DNA from 4 places in the Mesorhizobium sp. CO1-1-8 genome. Region 4 is predicted to be linked to each of the others. Evidence: riboswitches for the same ligand, from Rfam matches in the RefSeq annotation. Region 4 holds a riboswitch; each other region holds the start of a gene.
What was found. Region 4 has a riboswitch for cobalamin ahead of LB558_RS12080 (CbtB domain-containing protein). Riboswitches for the same ligand answer to the same signal wherever they lie in the genome.
Positions count from the first base shown of each region.

Region 1 (4,763 bases), on a different contig from region 4:
GGGCCTGAAGCCGACAAGCTTCGGGTGCTGTTCGTCTCCATCGATCCCATCCGAGACACGCCGAAATTCATGGCGCGCTACCTGCAATCGTTCGACAAGCACATCACCGGCCTGACGGGAACAGAAGCCGAAATCGCTGCCGTCGGGAAGGAGTACCGCATCTACTACAAGAGGGTGCCGACAGACGACGGCGACTACACAATGGACCACACGGCGACAATGTTTCTGATGGACGCCGATGGGCAGTTCGTGGGCACGATCTCCTACGGTGAGGAGATGGCGATGCGACTCCAGAAGCTACGCAAGCTCGTCGGAGCAGCAACATGAAGTCGGGCCACACCCAGATTTGCAGGCCATGGCTGGAGGTGGGCTTGACCTTCCTCATCGGCGCGGGGGCGGGCCTGGCCGTCTTTGTGTGGATCGTGACGCAATCCCCCGGATGGTCGCCTTTCTATCTCGACAACGACGGTCCGGGTGTCTTCGACGCCTTTGTGGCCGCGTGGCCGTTCGGCCAGGCCGCCATCCTCTTTCATCATGTGCTGCCCGGCATGGGCCGCGATTGAATAGGGGCGGCCGCGTCCGCGTGGCCGCCTCTTCCATCACGTTAGCAATGGCGGTCACAAGTCCGTCCTACCGGAGAATCATCGATGTCCACCGCAACGCTTGCGGCGCAGCTGGAAACCGCTGTCAGCACCCGGCTCTATCGCGCCATCTGGCGCTGGCACTTCTATGCCGGCCTCTATGTCATCCCGTTCCTGACTGTGCTCGCCTGTACCGGGCTGATCATGGTCTACGGCAACTCAATCGAAACCTTCCTCGGTGCCAAGCACTACGTAGGGCCAGGTGGCGAGCGTGCCTCTTATGAAGCACAGTCGGCGGCCGCCGTCGCCGCGATCCCCGCAGGCACGCTGAAGCTCATGGTCGTGCCACAGGAGGACGACCGAGCCACCGTTTTCATTGTTCAAGGCAACGGCAAGGACAATGTCGTCGCCGTCGATCCGCACGGGCCCAAGGTGTTGGACACGATCGCCAAGGACGACACCTGGTTCTACTGGGCCGACAACATACATGGCACCTTGCTGATGGGTGATGTTGGTGACCGGCTAATCGAAGTCGCGGCCGGTCTCGGTATCGTGCTGATCCTGACCGGTCTCTACATGTGGTGGCCGCGCAATAGCACCTCGCTCGCGCGAGCATTGTTGCCGAACCTGACGCAGGGCGGACGCAGCTTTTGGAAAAACCTGCACGTGTCGCTCGGATTCTACGTCTCGGTCGTTCTGCTTTTCTTTCTGCTCTCCGGCCTGTCATGGACCGGCATTTGGGGCGCCAAGATAGTTCAGGCCTGGAGCACGTTCCCTGCGGCCAAATGGGACAATGTCCCGCTTTCCGATAAGACCCATGCCGGCATGAACCATGGCGCGATGAAGGAAGTCCCCTGGACACTGGAGCAGACTCCAATGCCGAAGTCCGGCTCACAGGCGGGCACCGCCGGATTGGAAACGGGGACTGTCAATCTCGATACGGTTGCCGCCTACGCCCATGCCAACGGCTTTACCGAGCAGTTCCGCATCAACGCGCCGCAGGACGCGGGTGGCGTCTACACGGTTTCGGCCGACTCCATGAATGCCGACACCCATAATCCTTTTGGCGACCGTACCATCCATATCGATCGCTACAGCGGCAAGATTCTGGCCGACGTGCGCTTCGCCGACTATGGGTTGGCCGGCAAGGCGATGGCAGTCGGCATTGCCTTACACCAAGCCAATCTCGGGTGGTGGAATACTGCGCTCAACCTACTCTTTTGCCTCTCCGTCATCGCCATGGCGCTCTCGGGCGTCCTTATGTGGTGGAAGCGCAGGCCGGCGGGGCGGCTGGGCGCGCCTCTCTACCCCCGCAACTACAGGATCCCGGTAGCCGTCCTGGCGATCGCTATTGCGGTTTCCATCATCTTCCCGCTGACCGGACTGGGCATCCTGGCCTTTGCCATTATTGATTTCCTGTTGCCCAAGCGTCTGAAGGAGGCAGGTTTCCAGGCAGCGAGGGCTTGAGGACCGTCGACTGACACTCTCATTGACGAATGTGAGCTGGTAGAATGCCAGCCTCCTCGTCTCTCACTTGGTGCGCATGGTTTCCGAACGCACCCGTTCGGAAGTGGGAATGGGCAGGCCGAACCGGCCGAAACCCGACCGCCCCGCGACGTTATGCGAAGAGCAGCCTTTCGAGAAAGTCACTGGCGACCCGGTCGGGGAGCTGGGAAGACGAAAGGTCTCGGAGACGCTCGAGTCAGGAGACTGGCCGTGCGCATCGATCAACCCAAACGTCGTCGGGTGCGGCGGCAAAGGAGAACGATATGCATATCGAACCTGGACTTGTGAGCGATTCAAAGATCTGGTTGAGCTACCTCACCGCCGCTGGCGCTGGCGCCTACTCGATCAAGCTTGCCTGGCGCAGCGTGACGGAGAGCGGCCCCTTGCCACTCCTCCTGCGCAGCTTCATGACGACGGCTCTTGTATTCTGCTTTTTCGAGGTGTTGCCGCACTATTCCGTCGGCGTTTCGGAGGTGCATCTGATCCTCGGTTCGACGTTGTTTCTGATCTTTGGCGCCGCGCCTGCAGCGATCGGATTGGCCCTAGGCCTGCTGGCCCAGGGCCTGTTCTTTGCCTCGTTCGATCTCCCTCAGTACGGGATGAACATAACGACGCTGCTCGTACCGCTCTTTGGACTGACAGCCTTGGCGGGCAGGATCATCGCGCCGGCGACGCCCTATATCGACCTGAAGTACAGACAAGCCCTGGCGCTCTCGACCAGCTACCAAGCCGGTATCGTCGCATGGGTCGCATTCTGGGCGCTCTATGGACAGGGTTTCGGTGCTGACAACGTCCATTCCATTGCAGCGTTCGGCGGAGCATACATGCTGGTGATAATCGTCGAACCGCTCGCCGACCTCGCCGTTCTGGCATGCGCCAGAACTGTTGTCGCTCTGCGCGGCAGCGCTTTCATCGAACGTCGGCTCTACAATCCGGCTTGATCGATTTTACTAAAGGGGATCGTCTCCGGATTGAAATGGCGGCAGGCATTCCTGCCGCCATTTCGCGTCAATCGATTGGTCTGGTGATCCCCCCACAATGTCGAAATTTTTCTTTAGCTCCCGCCGCAACCCTGCGCATGGACTGAGTGAGAACTATGTCGATGCCTTCGCGGGGGCGGGTTAGTAGATCCACGGCACCGATGATGGTCGCGCTGGACAGTCTCGTCATTTGCCTGACACTGCTGACCCAGTATTGCGCCAGCCTGCAGGGGAAGTGGATGTGATGATGTGGGAACAGCACACGATTCTGGAAGGCAAAGTTCACGTCTATGGGCGTTGCCGCGACTTCTCCAGGACGCGGCATTCGTCTGCGGTGTTGATCGCTCACAGGATGTGGTGAGCGCTGCCGCCCGCCAGTTCGGTGATGCAGTGCGCGCCGGACGAGCCGAGTTCCGCGTCGGGACGGTCGAAAAACTGCCCTTGCCGGATGCCACATTCGACAAAGCCCTCAGCGTCCACACAGTATACTTCTGACAGAGCCTTAGAGCTGGATCCGCGGAGCTCGCACGAGTTCTCGCGCCGGGTGGGCGATTCGTGTTGGGCTTCCTTCCAAGGCGTATATGGACCGGATGAACATGCCAGAAGATATCTTTACCTCGCGCGAGCCGGACGAGGTCATTGCAGCCTTGCAAGATGCCGGGTTCAGCGACACCGAGGTACGAAGGCCGAACTCGGAAACGGAATGGCTCGTTGCGACAGGTGTGCGAAGATGAGCTGACCACGCGGAGCAAAATTCGAGCGATCCATGGCGGCTTGCCGAGGAAGATCATCGGCCGCGTTTTTTTCGATGGCATGAGTGGCGGTTCTCCGCCTCGGCTACCCAACATCCTGACCACGATCGCCGTACTTATAGGTGAGGCCAATCCGCACTTCGTTTATCGACAGATCGGCGCCGAAGGGAGTAAATATGCTTCTATCGGCACGCTCGGTCCCAAAATCGGTATAGCGATATTCAGCACGTCCAATCAGGCCATCCGTAAAAGTTAGGTGACACCCGCACCGATTGCCGATCCGGGCTAGGCATTCTCGATTCAGCGCCGCTGACAGTGTTGTCGACATCATATTTGCGAACGCAACGGTTTTGGAACCACGGCACGAATAAGGCCACCCAGCTGGCGGATTGGCTGCCAGGGAACTAACGCCTGTGAGTTCAGTCGGCTCGCTGTTTTCAACTCTTGTCAAAGCGATTTAGAGACGCGATACCGCCAGCAAGTTAGAAATGCGACAGTGATGCGCCTACCTGGCACGACCTAAGCGCCCGATCGGGCGTCAGCTGGTCGGGATTGCACAGCCCGATCGGGGGCGATCAATCTTGGCTTCTTCGGCTTTAGCTTTGAGAGCCTGTCGACGCACAGACCCGAGGAAACGGGATGCGCGACGGCCAGCTTGAGAACCGACTGGGCCAAGCTCCTGACCTCGATGGACTTGATCTTGAGCATCGGATCGGGCACGTGGTTGGTCGTCCGCGCCAGCCACCACCGGTTACATCACATAGCGGACAACCAGGAATCTGTCCGCTGCAGCCTATCATGGATATCTCTCTCTGGCTGGCGCACAAGCGGCGCGCGCTCACCCTTGCTGCCGATGGCGCCGATTTCCTTATGAACCGCGTCGCCGAGGATCTCGCCGACCGGCTGGGCGCCGTCGAGCGCAGGTTCGGCAAGGCGGCGGTGCT
Region 1 is NZ_JAIUGZ010000003.1:207,793-212,555, reverse strand. Features, by position in the region: gene LB558_RS07440 (SCO family protein) at 1-327, shown strand, start outside; gene LB558_RS07435 (hypothetical protein) at 372-563, shown strand; gene LB558_RS07430 (PepSY-associated TM helix domain-containing protein) at 648-2,048, shown strand; cobalamin riboswitch at 2,109-2,315, shown strand; gene LB558_RS07425 (energy-coupling factor ABC transporter permease) at 2,351-3,028, shown strand; gene LB558_RS33160 (methyltransferase domain-containing protein) at 3,317-3,562, shown strand; gene LB558_RS07415 (hypothetical protein) at 3,779-4,075, shown strand; gene LB558_RS07410 (methyltransferase domain-containing protein) at 4,606-4,763, shown strand, end outside.
Region 1: linked by a shared signal. The riboswitch ahead of LB558_RS07425 (energy-coupling factor ABC transporter permease) and the one ahead of LB558_RS12080 (CbtB domain-containing protein) in region 4 are both predicted to bind cobalamin.

Region 2 (4,763 bases), on a different contig from region 4:
CGCCGATGATGATGCGCCCGTTGACGCCTTCGGCATCGATCTCGGGAAGCCTGAGCGCTCCTGTGTTCTCGAACACAGGAGCCACCTCTTCCTTGTCGTCCGGCAGCGCCAGCCATGTCTGCAGGCCGGATACCGACATCGGCGCGCCACGCAGTTCCTCCGGCGTACGCTCCGAATGGACGATGCCGCGGCCGGCGGTCATCAAATTCACGTCGCCGGGCTGAATGACCATTTCGGTGCCGAGTGAGTCGCGGTGCCGGATCTTGCCGTCGAACAGATAGGTGACTGTCGACAGTCCGATATGCGGATGCGGACGGACGTCGAGCGCCTGGCCGGCCCGCAGGATCGCGGGACCCATGCGGTCGAAGAAGATGAACGGCCCGACCAGCCGCCTTTTTGCCGTCGGCAGGGCACGGCGCACCTGAAAACCACCGATGTCCTTGGCGTTCGGGATGACCATCAGCTCGATCTGGTCGCTGGCAAAGGCGTCGCCTGCCTCAGGGTCTTTCCCGGGGAAGAAGCTCATGGAATCTCCTTGTCAGCGTCCAATGGCTGCTTTGACGGCATTAGGCGAACCGGATGGCTGCCTTTGCCCGCAGCTTGGCCGCCACCTCTTCGCGATTACGCGGATGCTGATGGGTTTCCAGGGAATCGAGCAGTTCGCGCGCCGAGGCCGCGATGGCTTCGACGGCATGGTCGAAGGCGTGCTGGTTCTGCTTCGAGGGCCGCGTCGTTCCGCTCAGCTTGCGGACGAACTGAAGAGCCGCGTCGCGCACCTCGTCATTGGTTGCCGGTGGATCAAAATTGAACAGGGTCTTGATGTTTCTGCACATCGCTTCCGTATCTCCTCTTGTCCTTGAGCTGTTTCAATCGGAACGAGTCATATCCTCGATCATGATCATGTCCAAAAACCGGTGAGGCGAGCCATCGTTCGGACCGGGCCTCAATCCGCGTCGAGTGGCTCCGTTCCAACCGGCTTGCCGTCGCGCGACAGCCTGATCTTCTCGACCTTGTCCTCGGCGGCCTTCAGCAGCCGATCGCAATGCGCCTTCAGCGCCTCGCCACGTTCATAGATCCGGATCGACTGGTCGAGCGGCACGTCGCCACGCTCCAGATCATCGACGATCTTCTCCAGCGCATCGAGTGCCTGCTCGAAGCTCATCGCCTTGACGTCTTCGTTGGTCTCACCAGCCATCATTCATCCTTTCATCAGTCGCCCGACATGGGCGGCGACCGAAAATGCCAATCCCTGCAGATCGTAGCCGCCCTCGAGCAGGCTGACGAGCCGGTTGCCGCTGTGGCGTGCGGCGCGCTGCATCAGCTGGCCGGTCGCCCAGTCGAAATCATCCTCGGTCAGATTGATTTCGGCCAGGGGATCGCGGTGATGCGCGTCGAACCCCGCCGAAATGATAATCAGGTCGGGCGCGAAATTGTCGAGCGCGGGCAGGACGCGCGACAGGAAGGCATCGCGAAACACCTCGCTGCCGGTCTGCGGCGCCAAAGGCGCGTTGACGATGTTGCCGGCGCCCGTTTCGTTCTTCGCTCCGGTGCCGGGATAAAGCGGCATCTGGTGTGTCGAGCAATAGAGCACCGACGGATCGTTCCAGAAAATATCCTGCGTGCCATTGCCGTGATGCACGTCCCAATCGACGATGGCGACGCGCTCGACACCGTGTTTCTTCTGCGCATAGCGCGCCGCGATCGCCGCCGTGTTGAACAGGCAAAAGCCCATCGCCGTGGTTTTTTCGGCGTGGTGGCCAGGCGGCCGGGCGGCGACGAAGACATTGTCGGCGCGGCCCGAAAAGACGTCATCAACGGCGGCGTTGGCGGCGCCGATCGCGGTGATCGCCGCTTGCCAGCTCTTCGGACTGGCAGTGGTGTCGGCATCGATGCGGGCAATCCCCTCGTCGGGGATGGCGGCGCGCACGCGGGCGACGAAATCGGCGGGATGCGCGTAGAGGATGGTGGCCTCGTCGCCTTCCGGCGCCTGGATACGATCGAGCCCGGCAAAGGCTTCCTCATCGAGCACGCGCTCGATGGCACGCAGGCGGTCGGGCCGCTCGGGATGTCCGGGCGGCGTGAGATGCTCGAGGAAGATCGGATGGGTGTAGAGACGGGTGGTCATCGTCCTAATCTAGTGACCCGGATCGACAAAGGCCATGCACGGGCGGCCGATGACTGGGGAAAATCGCGACTGCGTCCATTCGCGTCGCCGCAGGCATTGGCCTCGCCGGCGCTTCGGCGTAAGGTCCCTGGTACTGCCTGGTGCCCGCCTGTCTGTTTGTTTTAGCCGCATTCTGCGACGCCAAGTGATTCCACTTGGCTGCAAATGCTCTGGCGGGAGAATCGGGAACACGGTTGAACTCCGTGGCGTGCCCAACGCTGTGAGGGGGACCGCGCCGGTAAATGCCACTGTCGATGACGGGAAGGCACCGGACGCGGGTTGATCCCGAGCCAGAAGACCGGCCTGGCAGGCATCGTCATCCGCATGGTCAGGCGGGTGGCATGGATTGCAATCGCAAGGGGACGAGCGATGCCGGAACATATGACCGCTGCCATTGACGATGGATTTGACCAGAATGCGCGCGATGCGGTCTATCGCGCCATGTTCACGCGGCGTGACGTGCGCAGCCATTTCCTGCCCACCGCGATCGATGACGACGTGCTGGCGCGGCTGCTGCTTGCTGCCCATCACGCGCCATCGGTCGGCTTCATGCAGCCATGGAATTTCATTGTCATTCGTGACATCGAGCGACGCGAAAGGGTGCGCGACCTGTTCCTGGCCGCGCGCGAGCAGGAACTGCCGGCGATCGAGGCGGAAAAACAGGCGCTGTACCGCAAGCTCAAGCTGGAAGGCATCTGCGAGAGCGCGCTCAACATCTGCATCACCTGCGATCGGCAGCGCTCGAAGGGTTCGCCGCTGGGACGCTGGCACAATCCGGAGATGGATCTCTACAGCACCGTCTGCGCGGTGCAGAATTTCTGGCTGGCCGCGCGTGCCGAGGGCGTTGGCGTCGGCTGGGTGAGCATCATCGAGGCTGCGGCGCTAAGGCGGCTGTTGGCCATTCCGGATCACGTAACGCCGGTCGCCTATCTCTGCGTCGGCCGTGTTTCCGAGTTCGCTCCCAAACCGGACCTTGAAACGCACGGCTGGGGACGGCGGCTGCCGCTGCCGGAGCTGATCATGAGCGAGACTTTTTCCGGGCAAGGCGAGACACAGCTCAAATCCACCGTGGCGCGCCTCAACACCGTTTCTGCCGCACCAGACACCATCCGCCCAGCCGATCAGGGTGTCGCGCCGGCCGTGCCCCAGCGCGAACCGCCGAAGGAGGCCAGCGCCTTGTCCTTGAGCTCCCTGAACTTCGACGACGCCTCGGCCAGCCGGGCGTCCCAGGCCGGATCCGGCATCTGGCCCGCGATGGTCTTGAAATAGACCTGCATCAGGCAGGCGATGGCAAAGGGTTCAATGAACGCCGCCTTGAATGCCCAGGCGAAGACGATGGCGAGCACAAAAGCCCACCCGGCGAGTTGGCCAGGCATCAGGAACAGAATCGCACCGGCAGGCGCCAGCATCATCAGAAAGATGATGAACGACACGCCCCACATGATGACCGCCAGCCAGACGGCGTTCTTGACCATGACCTTGCCGTTCTGGGCATAGAGCACGACGCCTTGGCGCGCCGTCTCGAAGGGCGAGGCTGAATTGATGCGGATGTTGTAGCCGAGGATGATCTCGTCGACATAGGTCAGCGACAGGCGGATCACCGTATTGATGAAGGAGACCAGGCCGCTCAGGCCCGGGATCGGCAGGAAGGCGGCGATACCGCCGAGCACGCCGGTGATGGCGCCGATGGCACCCTTGACGAGTTGGTCGACGGCGAAAAGGATGTTGGCCTCGGCAAAACGCTGGGTGACGATATCCTTGGCATAGGCGATCTGATCCTGACCGCCGGGAATGTCGCGGCCGTCGATCAGATGAACCATGACGGCGATGTGGCCGGCCTTGACGATATAGAGGATGTATTCGCGGATCCAGTAGACCGCGATCGAGACGATACCGAAACCGACCACCCCACCCCACAGGGCAAAGGACGGCGACCCGTCGGGATCAGTGGAGATATGGCCGACGCCATAGCCGACCGAAGCGCCGGTGCCGGTCGCCATGATGTAGGCCAGCGTGATGCCGAAATAGACGATCATGCGAAAGACGATGAAAGGCCAGGTCCGCATCATGATGGACACCGACCGGCCGACCTCAAAATCCCACATGTGCCCCGAATCTCCGCCTCAGAGATGGTGGAAGAGGATGAACTCAACCCGGCGATTGTCAATCGCCGGCCCCTGACGCCAAAGGGCGACGAATTTGGGGTAACGGTTTCTTTCGGAGCCTTTCGCCGGCGCGGTGGCTGACGAGCATCAAACGAAAAACCCGCCTGTGCGGCGGGTCACTGGCGCAAATCAGCACCATGGACGAATATGTACCTTAGCTGAGGGCACGGTGTCAAGAAAAAATTCCTATCGCGAACAGCTGCCGGCACGAAAGCTCCGGTGGAAACTTCAATTCGACTGCGGATCCGGCTTCTTGAGCAGGCCTTCGAGCAGTTGCTTGAACGCCGTCACCACCTTCTTCGACGTCGCTTCGGGGTCGTTCGAATTGGCGATCCGTTGCGCTGCCTGGCTGCTCGCTCCGTTGATCAGCCGCGAGGCAGTCTCGGGGTCGAGGCTGGAGACAACGACCCCCTCCTCCTGCAGCGCGGTCAGAT
Region 2 is NZ_JAIUGZ010000002.1:404,859-409,621, reverse strand. Features, by position in the region: gene LB558_RS05350 (pirin family protein) at 1-526, opposite strand, end outside; gene LB558_RS05345 (DUF2277 domain-containing protein) at 567-833, opposite strand; gene LB558_RS05340 (exodeoxyribonuclease VII small subunit) at 944-1,195, opposite strand; gene LB558_RS05335 (histone deacetylase family protein) at 1,199-2,125, opposite strand; cobalamin riboswitch at 2,304-2,486, shown strand; partial or broken gene bluB (5,6-dimethylbenzimidazole synthase) at 2,489-3,115, shown strand; gene LB558_RS05325 (hypothetical protein) at 3,286-4,269, opposite strand; gene LB558_RS05320 (TetR/AcrR family transcriptional regulator) at 4,558-4,763, opposite strand, start outside.
Region 2: linked by a shared signal. The riboswitch ahead of bluB (5,6-dimethylbenzimidazole synthase) and the one ahead of LB558_RS12080 (CbtB domain-containing protein) in region 4 are both predicted to bind cobalamin.

Region 3 (4,763 bases), on a different contig from region 4:
CGATGCCCAACACAACCATGATCTACGTCACCCACGATCAGGTCGAGGCGATGACGCTGGCCGACCGCATCGTGGTGCTCAAGGACGGCCATATCGAACAGGTCGGCACGCCGATGGATCTCTACAAAAAACCCGGCAATCTGTTCGTTGCCCAGTTCATCGGCTCGCCGGCCATGAACATCCTGCCGGCGACCATCGACAAGACCGGAAATCCGACCGTCGTCAGCCATGTCGGCGGGCGCAAGGCAACCGTGCCGATCACGACGCCGGCTTCGGCGAAGGGTACCGCGGTGAGTTTCGGCGTGCGGCCGGAAGACCTGATCATCTCCAGCGGCGCTGACTATCTGTTCGAGGGGACGGTCGACTATGTCGAGCAACTCGGCGAGGTGCAGCTTGTCTATGTCGACATCGGCCGCGCCGACCTGCCGCTGGTGACCAAGCTGCCCGGCAATGTCGAGGTCAAGCGCGGCTCGACATTGCGGCTGAGCGCCAATGGCGAGGACCTGCATATCTTCGACGCGGATGGACGTTCTTTCGCGTTGCATGAAGTGGAAGCAAAGGCGGCTTAACCGCAACTACCGTCAGGCACAAGAAGAGGGGCGGGCCAGGCCCGCCGCTCTTTGACTTGGAGATCGACTTCGGTTGTTAGTTGTTGCCGAAGAGGTTGCGGTCGGCACCTTGCGGAGCAGACTTCTGGGTGGTGTCACCCGACGAGTTCAGCAGCTTCTCGACGAGGCCACCGCTGTTGCGGACCGAGCTCGTATGCGCGCTGTCAATCGAAGTAACCGCAGGCTGATTGGCGCCGTTGGAGCCAAAGTTGTCGCTGCCGGCGAAGGCACTGCCGGTGATGGCCAGAACGGCGGCGGCAGCAATAAGGATCTTGTTCATTTTAGTCTCCTGAATTCTGGATTTCGCCAGGACGGCAGACACAGCTGCCGTCGGTTGCGAAATTGGTTATTAGCGACCGAAGAGGTTACGGTCGCTGCCCTGAGTGGGCGTCTGGGCAGCCGGTTCCGAGGTCCTGGTGGAAGCCGTGTACGACTGGTCCACAGCGGCGGCAGGCTGATTGGAGCCGTTCGAACCGTAGTTGTCGCTGCCCGCGAAAGCGCTGCCGGTGATGGCCAGAACGGCGGCGGCAGCAATGAGGATCTTGTTCATCTTAAGTACTCCTGAATGTCTGAATTTCGCCAGGGCGGCGGGTGAGCCCGCCGTCGACTGGGAATCGGCTGTTAGTTGTTGCCGAAGAGGTTGTGGTCAGCACCCTGGGCAGGCGCCTGAGCAGCCGGTTCCGACTTCTTGGTCGAAGCGGTGTACGAGCTGTCGACAGCAGTGGCTGCCGCGGCGTCCGAACCGTAGTGGTCGCTACCAGCGAAGGCGCTGCCGGAAATGGCCAGAAGGGCTGCGGCAGTGAGAATGATCTTTTTCATTTTTGGTACTCCAGTATCGTCTTTTTTCCGTCCGTCTAGCGGCGTGTCTTGGAAATGAAATCGCGTCGTTCGGACAGCCCCGATGTGGGAGGCCAGCCCCGTCTTTTCCAATCACGAAGTTGTTCCGTGTGGACCATGAATCCACACCTTGAAATTGTGCCAAGGGATCTAGGGATAGATTTTTCTTCTTTATATCAGCGTGTTAGGTTTAACCACCCGATGGATCACTGACTGTTTCAAAGGCCCACCGTTCACACCGTCCTGCACGCACCGTCAACAGAAACGAACCGTTCGGTTCGATTTTAGGACAAGCTAATAGTCACTTTTCGAAACCGTTAGCCTTATTTGACCTCTGCCAAGGGTCGGATTCGGGAAGATCGCAGCCGGCAATGGGCCGCCCGGAGGCGGGCTTGCTGGTCCGCGACGATCTGCGGTAACGTTTCGCATGCCGTGTCGCGCCGCATGGATACGATGTCGTTTTCATGCCGACGGCGCGCCTGCGATCGTGGTTAGATCATATCATCTCAGGTGCCGCTTCGTGACGACGAGGCGGAGAATTGGGAAGCCGGTCAGAATCCGGCGCTGCCCCCGCAACGGTGGTGGAGTTCAAGTCGCAACGGGAGACCACTGGGCAATTGCCTGGGAAGGTGTCGCGATGGTCCGCAAGGACAACTCCAGAGCCCGGAAACCAGCCCGAGATTTTAGACTCGACTGATCGCGGTGGGCGGTCAAGAGGTGGATAACGCATGTCCTGCACACAGCCGGCCTGCGCTTCAATCCTTCCTCCATCACCACCAGTTCAGTCCTTAGAAACGAGGACAGGACATGGATATCCGCAACGACATGCTGAGGCTCCTGAAGGGGCGCCGGCAAGGCTTTTCGCTGGAGCAGCCCTTCTACACCGATCCAGACTACTTCAAGCTCGACATGGAGCTGATCTGGTATCGCGACTGGCTGTTCATCGGCCATGATTGCGAACTGCCGAAGCCAGGCAGCTACATCACCGTGCAGATCGGCGACTATCCGGTCGTCCTTGTCCGCGACCAGCACGGCAAGATCAACGCCTTCCACAATTCCTGCCGCCATCGCGGCAGCCGCGTGTGCAACACGGAGAAGGGCACAGCGGCAAAGCTCGTCTGCCCGTATCACCAGTGGACCTATGAGCTGGACGGCCGCCTGCTGTTTGCCCGCCAGATGGCCGACGGTTTCGACAAGAGTGATTTCGGCCTGAAGCCGGTCGCCTGCGAGAGCGCCGGCGGCTACATCTTCATCTGCCTGGCCAAGGAACCGGCGGATTTCGCGCCAATGCGGGCGATGATCGAACCCTATCTTTTGCCACACCGGTTGCGTGAAGCAAAGATCGCCTTCGAGAGCACGATCGTCGAGAAGGGCAACTGGAAGCTGGTCTGGGAAAACAACCGCGAGTGCTATCACTGCGCCGCCAATCACCCCGAGCTGTGCAAGACTTTCCCCGAGGCTCCGACCGTGACCGGCGTCCATGGCGCCGACAGCGACCCTGAAATGGTCGCGCACTGGGCCAAATGCGAGGCATCAGGCTTGCCGAGCAAATTCCGCATAGATCCGGCAGGGCAGTACCGCGCCACCCGCGCGCCGCTGCTGCGCGATGCCGTCAGCTACACCATGACGGGAAAACGGGCGGTCCAGAAGAACCTGTCCGACAGCGTTTCAACCGACCGCATCGGTTCCTTGCTGCTCTATCACTATCCGACGACCTGGAACCATATCCTCGGCGACCACGCCGTCACCTTCCGCGTGCTGCCGATCAGTGCCACGGAAACCGCGGTGACGACGAAATGGCTCGTCCACAAGGATGCGGTCGAAGGCGTCGACTACGACCTCGCTGAGCTCACCCATGTATGGACCGAGACCAACGACCAGGACCGCCGCATCGTCGAGGAAAACGCCTTCGGCATCCTGTCGCCGGCCTATGAACCAGGCCCCTATTCGGAGCTGCATGAGGGCGGCGTGATCCAGTTCGTCGAGTGGTACGCGTCGTTCATCGGGCCGCGCCTTGTCGAAGGTGGCCGGCCGGCCTTGCGCAGCGTCGCCTAGCCCAGGGACAAGAGGATGAATGCGATGACGGACCTTGGCCTCTATCGCCATCTGGACCAGATGACGCCCTGGAACGACAGGCTGCAGGTGCTGGAAGTGATCGGCGTCAGCGACGAAGCGCCTGACGTGAAGACCTTCACCTTCCGCTCCGACAACCAGACCTGGTTCCGCTACAAACCGGGCCAGTTCGTGACGCTGGAACTGCCGACATCGGACGGGCCGCTGATGCGCACCTACACGCTGTCGTCCTCGCCATCGCGGCCGTTCTCGATCGCGGTGACGGTGAAGGCGCAGGCGGGCAGCACCGGTACGCGCTGGATGTTCGATCATCTGACACCCGGTTCGCACCTCAAGGCCTACGGGCCGACCGGCGATTTTTCGCTGCACAGCCACCCGGCGGCCAAGTATCTGTTCATTTCGGCAGGATCCGGCGTGACTCCGATGATGTCGATGCTGCGCTGGCTGAACGACTGCGCGCCATGGACCGATGTCGGCTTCGTCAACTGCGCGCGCCGCCCGGAAGAGATCATTTTCCGCAAGGAGCTCGAGCTGCTCGGCAGCCGCATGCCTGGCCTGTCGCTCGGCTTCATGATCGAGGAGCGGTCGAGCCGCGAGGGCTGGTTCGGCCATATGGGCCGCATCGACGCGATCCGGCTGCCATTGCTGGCGCCCGATTTCCGCGAGCGCGAGATCTTCTGCTGCGGCCCCGATCCCTTCATGCGCGCCGTGCGCGGCATGCTGGACGCCGCCGGCTTCGACATGGCGAAATACCATCAGGAAAGCTTTGCTGCGCCTGCCGTGGAGGAGATCCCGGCGCCGTTCTCGCCGCCGGCGGAAGACGGCGCCGCTGCTGCCGTCGAGGCCGTGACACCGATCCGGTTCTCGCTTTCCGATGTCGATGCCGAATGCGTGGCCGGCCAGACCGTGCTGCAGACGGCACGCGCCTCGGGGGTGCGGATTCCCGCCGCCTGCGAGTTCGGCCTGTGCGGCACCTGCAAGGTGAGGAAGGTCGCGGGCGATGTCGAGATGAGCCACAATGGCGGTATCCTCGATCATGAAATCGAGGACGGTTTTATCCTCGCCTGTTGCTCGAAGCCGCTTTCGGCGCTTGAAATCGAGGCCTGACCTCCAGGCACGGTCAGGGACTGTCCATGCCCGCGCAGCCTGCAGCTGCGCTCGCCTGGGCCTGCGCCATCTTGCCAAGAACCCTGCAAATGGTTAGACGCCTGCAACGGTGGGGTTGACCGTAAGGCCCGAAGATCA
Region 3 is NZ_JAIUGZ010000006.1:271,755-276,517, forward strand. Features, by position in the region: gene LB558_RS14940 (ABC transporter ATP-binding protein) at 1-569, shown strand, start outside; gene LB558_RS14945 (DUF680 domain-containing protein) at 646-888, opposite strand; gene LB558_RS14950 (DUF680 domain-containing protein) at 958-1,158, opposite strand; gene LB558_RS14955 (DUF680 domain-containing protein) at 1,230-1,427, opposite strand; cobalamin riboswitch at 1,937-2,139, shown strand; gene LB558_RS14960 (aromatic ring-hydroxylating oxygenase subunit alpha) at 2,253-3,500, shown strand; gene LB558_RS14965 (hybrid-cluster NAD(P)-dependent oxidoreductase) at 3,525-4,625, shown strand.
Region 3: linked by a shared signal. The riboswitch ahead of LB558_RS14960 (aromatic ring-hydroxylating oxygenase subunit alpha) and the one ahead of LB558_RS12080 (CbtB domain-containing protein) in region 4 are both predicted to bind cobalamin.

Region 4 (4,763 bases):
GGCTATGCAGCGCGCGTAGATCTTCCACCAGCCGAAGGCGGTCAGGCCGGGATCGGTGTAGCCGAAGAACTCCAGATCCCAGGTGAAATGGTAGCTTGCCATGGCGATCAGCGCGATGCCGCGCACAATGTCGATGGCGACGATGCGCTTTGGTCGATCCTGAACGGGTGCGGTCGGCGTTTGGATGCTCATGGTCTCGCATTCTGATTCAGCCCTGCTGGAGGACTATCACGGTTGCCCCGGACAAAAGAAGACCGGTAACTCTGCCGATTACGCCGGATCAGCCGTGGCATTGGGCCAGTGCCGGGAAGCCTTTGGCCGGCTTCGCTTTTGCCGGATGCACGTCGGTTTCCTCTTATTGGCGCTGGGGTCGCCACGGCAGATTTGACCCGGTGAATCTGCTTCGGGGAAAGCAATGTCCACCCATGTGCGCCATCCGATCTGGTTACCGGCCCTCAAGGCCGCGGACGCGCGCACCTTCGCCTCGCTCTATGCGGTTGAATCCTTTGCTCGCGCCACGGTGTCGAGCGTCATCCCGATCCAGGCCTATGAGATCCTGCACAACGAGCAGATCGTCTCGATCCTCTACACCGTGGTGGCGATGCTCGGCCTGTCGGTGACATTGTTCATGCCGATGCTGATCCGCCGCTTTGCCCGCCGCTGGGTCTACACATCAGGCGCCTGCCTGCTGGCCATCGGCTCGCTGTTCTTCGTCACCGACACGCTTGCCGGGCAACTGGCCGGCATGCTGTGCCGGGTGATGGGCGCCAGCGCGCTGTCGATCACGCTCAACCTCTACATCATGGACCACATCCGCAAGACCGACTTCATGCAGGCCGAATCGCTGCGCATGGCGTGGTCGATGCTGGCCTGGACCGGCGGGCCGACGCTAGGCATCTTCCTCTACACGCGCTTCGGCGTCTATGCCGCGCATGGTGCGGTCGCGGTGTTCGCGTTAGCCCTGCTGGCACTGTTCTGGACCTACCGGCTCGGCGACAACCCGTCGATCCGCCCGGGCAAGACGCGACCAGTCAACCCGCTCGCCAATATCGGCCGCTTCGTCGCGCAGCCCAGGCTCAGGCTGGCCTGGCTGATCGCCTTTGGGCGCTCCTGTTTCTGGACGACGTTCTTTGTCTATGGGCCGCTGTTCATGGTCGTTACGGGTGAGGGCAAGCTGGCCGGCGGCCTGCTGGTTTCGGCCGGCAACGCGCTTTTGTTCATGGCGATTTTCTGGGGCAAGGCAGGAAAGCGCTTTGGCGGCCGCGGGACCATGACATTCGCCTATTTCGCGATGTCGGCCGCGCTGCTTGCGGCGGGTTTCGTTGGCGAAACCGTGCCGCTGCTTACCGGCGCCTTCCTGCTCTGCGGCGCCTTCTTCACCATTGCGCTCGACGCACTCGGCTCGACCGCCTTCATGCGCTCGGTGCGCTCCTACGAAAGATCGCAGATGGCGGCGGTCTACCGCACCTATCTCGACTTTTCCGAGCTGACGCCGCCGCTGGTCTATTCGGTGGTGCTGGCCTTCTTCGGCCTGGGCTCGGTGTTCGTCACGCTCGGCCTGCTGGCGGCGGTCTGCGGCTTTGTGACGTGGCGCTATCTGCCGAAATCGCTTTGACCCATGGCGCATTCGCAATGGTCGCCGGCGGAATTTGGTTTGCCGGGGGCGAGGATTCTGCCTATAGTCACCAGTGTCGCCGGTTCCATTTTGGAGCCAAGAGGGAATGCGGTGAGGGCGAATTCGCCCAATGCCGTGGCTGCCCCCGCAACTGTGTGCGGTAGTCCTCTCCATATGCCACTGAAGATTTTTCTTCGGGAAGGTGGGGAAGGACGCTGATCCGTGAGCCAGGAGACCTGCCGGCGACAGGAAACTGACTTCGATGCCCTCGGGTGGAGGGCGAAAGGACAAGACATGACTACCGCTTCCGTCTCCCTCGGCGCCTCCGTCTCCTCGCAGTCGCGCTTCATGCAGCTCGCGCTTGCCGCGCTGCTAGGCATTTTCGTGATAGGCTTTGTCGGCTTCTCGCATATCGATGCGGTCCACAACGCGGCTCACGACTATCGCCATTCGATGGCGTTTCCTTGTCACTGACGAGGGGCTGACATCATGAATCTGTTTCGCAACGTCGTGTTCATCGCGGCGACCGCAGGGCTCGTGGCCGGCGTCGTTCTCGCCTGCCTGCAGGCCTATGCCACCGTGCCGCTGATCCTGAAGGCCGAAGTCTACGAACAGGCGGGCGGCGGGCATCACCATGACCATGCCGCTCCGGCCGCAACGGATAGCAATGCGATGAGCACAACTGCTCCGGCGGGAGATACCATGAGCTCTGCCGCCCCGGCGGCGGAAGCCGCTCCGGCAGACGAAGGCTGGGCGCCGGCAGACGGTTTCGAGCGTTTCGCCTTCAGCGTGCTTGCCAACATCGTCACCGGCATCGGCTTCGCGCTGATCCTGGTCGCGGTTTCCGAATTCGCTGGCGGCATCGGCGGTTGGCGCCAGGGCGTGTTCTGGGGCCTGGCCGGCTTTGCCGTGTTCACGCTGGCGCCGGGCCTCGGCCTGCCGCCGGAACTGCCGGCCATGCCGGCCGCCGATCTCACCCAGCGCCAGATCTGGTGGTGGGCAACGGTGGCGGCAACCGCTGCCGGTCTCGGCCTGATCGCTTTCCGAAAGTCGCTGCCGCTGGCGATCCTTGCCGTCCTTTTGATCGTCGCACCGCATGTTGTCGGTGCACCGCAGCCCGACAGTTACGAGACGGCGATTCCGGAAGGGCTGCATCACCAGTTCGTGGTGGCGGTGACCGTCACCAATCTGGTGTTCTGGCTGGTGCTCGGCGCGGTCGTCGGCGTGGTGCGCGGCCGCTTCACCGGCACCGCGACCAGCCTGCGCGACAGCTTTGCCTGATCGCAAGACACTGACCTTCCTCATCGGCGGTGCGCGCTCCGGCAAGAGTGTGCACGCCGAAATTTTGGCGACCGCCTTGCCGCCGCCCTGGACCTATGTCGCCACGGCGCAAGCCTATGATGACGAGATGCGCGAGCGCATCGCGCTGCACCGATCGCGGCGCGGCGAAGGCTGGACGACCATCGACGCACCGCTCAATCTCGCCGGTACGCTTGCTGCCTTGCCGGAGGATCGGCCGGTGCTCGTCGACTGCCTGACGCTGTGGCTGACCAACCATATGCTGGCCGAACACGATTTCGACCTTGAATGCCGGCGCTTGGCGGAGGTGCTGTCGCGGCCGCGGGGACCCTGGTTCGTGGTGTCCAATGAGGTCGGACAAGGCATCGTGCCGGAAAATGCACTGGCGCGCCGGTTTCGCGATGCCGCCGGTCGGCTCAACCAGCAGGTCGCCGCTGTCGCCGATACGGTGCTGCTGATGGTGGCGGGGCTGCCGCTCAAGGTGAAATGACATGACCGACATCGACGATAAGGACGAAGAACGCCACCGCGCCAAGATGGCCAAGCGCAAGGCGGTGCAGGATGCCGAAGTGGCGAGCAAGACGGTCGAGAAGGGGTTGCTGATCGTCAACACCGGTCCCGGCAAGGGCAAGAGCACGGCTGCCTTCGGGCTGGCGCTGCGCATGCTCGGCTACGGCAAGCGTGTCGGTGTCGTCCAGTTCATCAAGGGCAAATGGCACACCGGCGAGAAGGACGCGTTTGCTGCCTTCGGAGACCGCGTCGTCTGGCACGCGATGGGCGAGGGGTTCACCTGGGAAACGCAGGATCTGAAGCGTGACATCGCCGCCGCCGAAGCCGCGTGGGCCAAGGTGCTCGAACTGATGGCCGATCCGTCGATCAGCCTGCTGGTGCTGGACGAACTGAACATTGCCTTACGCTACGACTACCTCGATCTCGACAAGGTGGTTGCAGCGTTGAAAGCGCGGCGCGAGGGCCTGCATGTCGTCGTCACCGGCCGCAACGCCAAGCCGGCGCTGGTCGAGGCCGCCGACCTGGTCACCGAGATGGGCGTTACCAAGCACCATTTTTCCGCAGGCGTGAAGGCTCAGCAGGGGATCGAGTTCTGAACGCTTCTTATCCTCCCCACAAGGGGAGGGTAAAGTGGGTCACACCACGATAACGATGACCGAAACCAACCCAAACAGCGCGATCAGCAGATAGTCGGCGACGCGATAGAGTTTCAGCGCTTGCCTGATGTCGAGGCTGTCGGCTTCGCGGCGGCCGCCTTCGCCCATGAAGACGTCGTCGACCAGCACGCCGCCGTAGCTGCGCGGCCCGGCGAGCGCCAGGCCGAGCGCACCGGCCATCGCCGCTTCCGGCCAGCCGGCATTGGGCGAGCGGTGTTTTTTCGCGTCGCGCCATACCGCATGCCAGGCATTTTTCGCATCAGCGCCTTTGACGAAGAACGCCGCGAGCACGATCAGCAGCGCCGTCAGCCGCGACGCCGGCAGGTTGATCCAGTCGTCGAAGCGCGCCGCCGCCCAGCCGAACGCCTCGTGGCGCGGGGTGCGGTGGCCGATCATCGAATCGGCGGTGTTGGCGGCCTTGTAGGCGGCGCCGCCGGCCAGGCCGCCGACGCCGGTCCAGAAGGCAGGGGCGACGATGCCGTCGGAAAAATTCTCGGCCAGGCTCTCGATCGCCGCGCGGCAGACACCGGCCCTGTCGAGCGTTTCGGGGTCGCGGCCGACGATCCGCGAAACGGCAAGGCGGGCCAAAGCGAGGCCGCCGGTGTCGAGGGCGTCAGCCACCGCCTCGACATGCTCATAGAGGCTCTTCTGCGACAGAAGCGACGTTGCCAGAAGGGCCGTGA
Region 4 is NZ_JAIUGZ010000005.1:104,759-109,521, reverse strand. Features, by position in the region: gene LB558_RS12090 (heparan-alpha-glucosaminide N-acetyltransferase) at 1-192, opposite strand, end outside; gene LB558_RS12085 (MFS transporter) at 416-1,615, shown strand; cobalamin riboswitch at 1,679-1,874, shown strand; gene LB558_RS12080 (CbtB domain-containing protein) at 1,910-2,089, shown strand; gene LB558_RS12075 (CbtA family protein) at 2,105-2,896, shown strand; gene cobU (bifunctional adenosylcobinamide kinase/adenosylcobinamide-phosphate guanylyltransferase) at 2,889-3,404, shown strand; gene cobO (cob(I)yrinic acid a,c-diamide adenosyltransferase) at 3,406-4,020, shown strand; gene cbiB (adenosylcobinamide-phosphate synthase CbiB) at 4,060-4,763, opposite strand, start outside.